2 regions of the Arthrobacter sp. JUb119 genome follow, and region 2 is predicted to be linked to the other one. Evidence: riboswitches for the same ligand, from Rfam matches in the RefSeq annotation. Region 2 holds a riboswitch; the other holds the start of a gene.
What was found. A riboswitch is a leader RNA that binds a small molecule or an ion and turns the genes downstream of it on or off. The one in region 2 is predicted to bind glycine.

Region 1: linked by a shared signal. The riboswitch ahead of gcvP (aminomethyl-transferring glycine dehydrogenase) and the one ahead of cycA (D-serine/D-alanine/glycine transporter) in region 2 are both predicted to bind glycine.

Annotation. Positions count from the first base shown of each region.
Region 1 covers NZ_JANUFE010000007.1:35,302-37,697, reverse strand. The annotation lists gene gcvP (aminomethyl-transferring glycine dehydrogenase) at 1-1,296, opposite strand, end outside; glycine riboswitch at 1,461-1,558, opposite strand; gene M2368_RS16190 (SGNH/GDSL hydrolase family protein) at 1,661-2,396, opposite strand, start outside.
Region 2 covers NZ_JANUFE010000003.1:370,736-373,131, forward strand. The annotation lists gene M2368_RS10670 (heavy metal translocating P-type ATPase) at 1-855, shown strand, start outside; glycine riboswitch at 1,084-1,182, shown strand; glycine riboswitch at 1,183-1,291, shown strand; gene cycA (D-serine/D-alanine/glycine transporter) at 1,508-2,396, shown strand, end outside.

The DNA.
Region 1 (2,396 bases), on a different contig from region 2:
TACGCCCGAGGTGGTGGCCTCGTCGGTGGAGATGCCCACCTGGGTCTCGCCCACCTTGCGCAGGTTGATGCCTGCTTCGATGGCCTTGGCAATGATGGCATCGGCGTTCTCGACGTTCACCACAACGGTGTCGAAGAAGGAATCCGATGCCAGGGTGTAGCCGCCGGAAACCAGCGAGCTGGCGATCACCCGGGCGTGGTTGTTGGCGCGCGAGGCGATCTGCTTCAGGCCGGCTGGGCCGTGGTAGACCGCGTACATCGAAGCGCAGATGGCCAGCAGGGCCTGTGCGGTGCAGATGTTGGAGGTGGCCTTTTCGCGGCGGATGTGCTGCTCGCGGGTCTGCAGGGCCAAGCGGTAGGCAGGGACTCCGGCGTCATCGGCCGAAACGCCCACCAGGCGTCCTGGCATGGAACGGGTCAGGCCATCGGCCACGGCCATGTAGGCAGCGTGCGGTCCGCCGAAGAACAGCGGCACGCCGAATCGCTGGGTGTTGCCCACGGCGATATCGGCACCCTGCTCGCCCGGAGGGGTGATCATGGTCAGGGCCAGCAGGTCGGCAATCACGGTAACCATGGCGCCGGCTTCCTTGGCGGCTGCGATGATCGAAGCGTGGTCCGCGATCGAGCCGTCGTTGCCAGGCTGCTGCAGGACAATGCCGGAGATCTCGCCCTCTGGCAAGCCTGCGGAAAGGTCGGCAATCTCGACTTCGAAGCCCAGCGCGTCAGCGCGGCCCTGCACGACCTTGAGGGTCTGCGGGAAGATGTTGGAGTCCAGCACGGTCTTGCCCTTGGACTTCTTCTTGTTGGCGCGGCGCATCATCAGCACGGCTTCGGCGGCGGCGGAGGATTCATCCAGCAGCGACGCGTTGGCGATGGGCAGGCCGGTCAGGTCCATGACCATGGTCTGGAAGTTCAGCAGGGCTTCGAGGCGGCCCTGGGAGATTTCCGGCTGGTACGGGGTGTAAGCGGTGTACCAGGCTGGGTTTTCCACGATGTTGCGGCGGATCACGGCTGGGGTGATGGTGTCGTAGAAGCCCTGGCCGATCATCTGGGTCTTCATGACGTTCTTCGAGGCAAGCGCACGCAGGTGGGCTAGGGCTTCGGTTTCGCTCAGTGCGTCTGGGATATCCAGTGCGGAGTCCTGGCGGATGTCTGCCGGAACGGCGGTGTCGATCAGTTCTTCCAGGCTGTCGTAGCCCAGGGTCTGAAGCATGGTGGTGACGTCGGAAGGACGTGGGCCGATATGGCGTGAAACGAATTCAGTATTCGCTCGTGCCGAAGTCTGCGTGATGGTCATGGTGCTGGTATCTCCATGGGATCTGTCTTGGCGCATGCCAAAGGAAGGTCTTTTTACCTCCCCATCCCTGTTGCATAACCTGAGAGTTTTACGCATCCAGCAAACCAAGCCGGGCACTTGCACCTTCGGTGAACCGGAACGGGCCGGTTTCTTTCCAGAGTTGCCTCATGATGGCGGTACGGGTGCCTGAGAGTTTCCTGGGGAGGAATTGCTCCTACGGCGCCCGTCCATGGTGTGAACGGGACTCTCCCGCCATCCGTCTATGGCGCGCGCTGCCGGCCGGAGACCTGCAGCACACCACCATGTTACCTGCCCCGCCCCCAAGGTCAAACAGGAGCGGGGTCCGGAAAAGTCATAAATGCGTTCAGTTGGCGTCGGCAGTTAAACGGATGTAATCAGGATATTTCGCTGACAAGGAATCACCCGACGAGGTGCCGGTGATCCGGCGCTTGACCCACGGAGCCAAATGCTCTCTGGCCCAGCCCAATTCCTGCTTCAGCTTTTCGCCGCGCGAGTTCACGGCCAGTTCCGGCAGGGACGGCTGCTGGATCCTGGAGGACCAGTTTCCCTCGGTGATCCGATGGGTGCCGAGCACGTCAAGGACCTTCGAAGCCATCAGCGTGTGGCCCAGCTCGTTCATGTGCAGCCGATCCACCGCCCAGTAGCGCAGATCGGAGAATTCTCGCCACCGCCAGTAATCGGCGATCACCGCACCGTACTCGTCCGCGATTTCGCGAACCTTCTCGTTGTAAATGGCCGTGCGCGGACGGGTCTTGGAGAACAACGGTGATTCCACGGTGTCGAAACCGGTGAACAGCACGACCGCGCTTCCGGCTTCGGCAAAGCGGCTCACCATGCCTTCATAGCCGCGCATCAGCGCATCCAGGTCCGCCTTCGGGCGCAGGATGTCATTGCCGCCGGCATAGATGGTGACCAGGTCCGGGGCCAGTGCGAGCGCCTGGTCCAGCTGCTGGTTGATCACCTGCCCGATCTTCTTGCCGCGCACCGCCAGGTTGGCGTATTCCCATTCGCCTTCGGCGCAGAGCACTTCCGAAACCCGGTCCGCCCAGCCGCGGACCTGGTTGGGCCGGGTCGGATCC
Region 2 (2,396 bases):
CCCGATGAGGTCCTGGCCTTGGCCGGTGCCGTGGAGCACCATTCCGAGCATCCGATCGCCCAGGCCATCGCCAAGGCCGCAGCCGGCTTGGGCCCGCTGCCCGAAGCCAGCGACTTCGATTCCGATCCGGGCGGCGGCGTGGTCGGCACGGTCAACGGGCATCGCGTTGCCGTAGGCCGCTTCAGCTGGCTCGAAGCCCAGGGCGCGTCCTTGGATGACTCCGCCAAGGCCATGCTCGCGGAAGCCGAGCAGGCCGGCGCGACCGCCATCCTGGTCGCGGTGGACCAGCAGTTCCAGGCAGTGATCTCGGTGGCGGACAAGATCAAGGACAGCTCCGCAAAAGCTATTGCCGAACTCCAGGAGCGCGGCCTGCGCGTGGTGCTGCTGACCGGCGACAACCAGTCGGTGGCTACCGAGGTTGCCGCCCAGGTAGGCATCAAGGCCGAGGACGTATTCGCCGGGGTCTTCCCTGCCGGCAAGGCCCAGGCGATCACCTCATTGCAAGAGCAGGGCAAGGTCGTGGCCATGGTGGGCGATGGCGTGAATGACGCGCCAGCACTGGCGCAGGCCGACCTCGGCATCGCCATGGGCTCGGGCACCGATGTGGCCATCGAAGCCGCGGACATCACCCTGATGGGTAACGACCTGCATCAGGTCACGCAGGCCATCGACCTGTCGGCCCGAACCCTGTCCACCATCAAGATGAACCTGTTCTGGGCTTTCGCCTACAACACTGCCGGCATTCCGATTGCGGCCCTGGGCTTGCTGAACCCGATGATCGCCGGAGCGGCCATGGCAGCCAGCTCGGTGCTGGTGGTACTGAACTCGCTGCGGCTGCGACGGTTCGGGAAGTAGCCCTCCGTACCTCCCCACGCGGGGCATCGGTTGAACCGATGCCCCGCTTTGCCGCATCCATGCCCTTGCTTCCCGAATCATTACGAAGCGGAGAATCCCCCATTTCGCCAGCCACTTTCCACGATTGGCGTGGCCAAGCGGTTATCCGGGGCCCGAAGTGTGAAATTGCGACTTGCACCACGTTCATTTTTCTGCGCATACTGTGATGGCAATCACCACATATGCCGTTGATGCGTGGCGGGAGAGATCCGCTCACACCATGGGCGGGCGCCGTAGGAGCAATTTCCTCCCCGGGAAACTCTCAGGCACCTGTACCGCTACGAACAGGCACCTCTGGAAAGCAGCCCAGGTTCGTCCGGGCTCACCGAAGGAGCAAGCTTCACCCAGTATTCGGGTGGAAGTGAAAACTCTCAGGTTGTAATACAGATTGGGGAGGGACCAAGAACAGTGCCGCACCGAGCGCACCAGTTTCGAGGGACTCCCCGTGGCATTCGCAGCAACTGCTCTGAGCGCAGCATGCCGCGCAATGCCCAGCTGGAATCCTTCCTAATCGGATGCGTTCTTCAAAGCGAACAGCTGCTCTCCAAGCCTTCAGGGCTTGGGGGCAGGAGCGCTTCGAGGCGTCACACCACACTCCTGGAAGGCAATCAGCATGAGTACCACCAGTTCTGGCCCCGCACTCGAACGAGGGCTCTCCAATCGTCACATCCAGCTGATCGCCATTGGCGGCGCCATCGGCACCGGCTTGTTCATGGGCTCCGGCAAGACCATCTCGGTAGCCGGCCCGTCGGTCATCTTCGTCTACATGATCATTGGCTTCATGCTGTTCTTCGTCATGCGCGCCATGGGCGAACTGCTGTTGAGCAACCTGAACTACAAGAGCTTCGCCGACTTCGCCGGCGACCTGTTAGGCCCTTGGGCCGCATTCTTTACCGGCTGGACCTACTGGTTCTGCTGGGTTGTCACCGGCATCGCCGACGTCGTGGCCATCGCCCATTATGTCGCCTTCTGGTGGGGCGATTTGCCGCTATGGATCCCGGCACTGGCCTGTATCGTACTGCTGCTGGTTCTGAACCTGGCGACAGTGAAGGCTTTTGGCGAAACCGAATTCTGGTTCTCGCTGATCAAGATCGTCGCCATCGGCGCACTGATCGTGGTTGGCCTGGTTATGGTGATCACCGGTTTCGAGCACAACGGTGCTTCTTCATCCTTCGCTAACCTGTGGAACGACGGCGGCATGTTCCCGACCGGCTTCATGGGCTTCGTAGCCGGTTTCCAGATCGCGGTCTTCGCCTTCGTTGGCATTGAGCTGGTTGGCACCACCGCGGCGGAAACCAAGGACCCCGAAAAGACCCTGCCCAAGGCAATCAACTCGATTCCTGTCCGCATCCTGTTCTTCTACGTTGGCGCGCTGATCATCCTGATGGCCGTGACCCCCTGGGATCTGTTCTCCGCTGCGCAATCGCCATTCGTGGGCATGTTCGCCCTGGCCGGTCTGGCTGGCGCCGCTGGCATCATCAACTTCGTGGTCCTTACCTCGG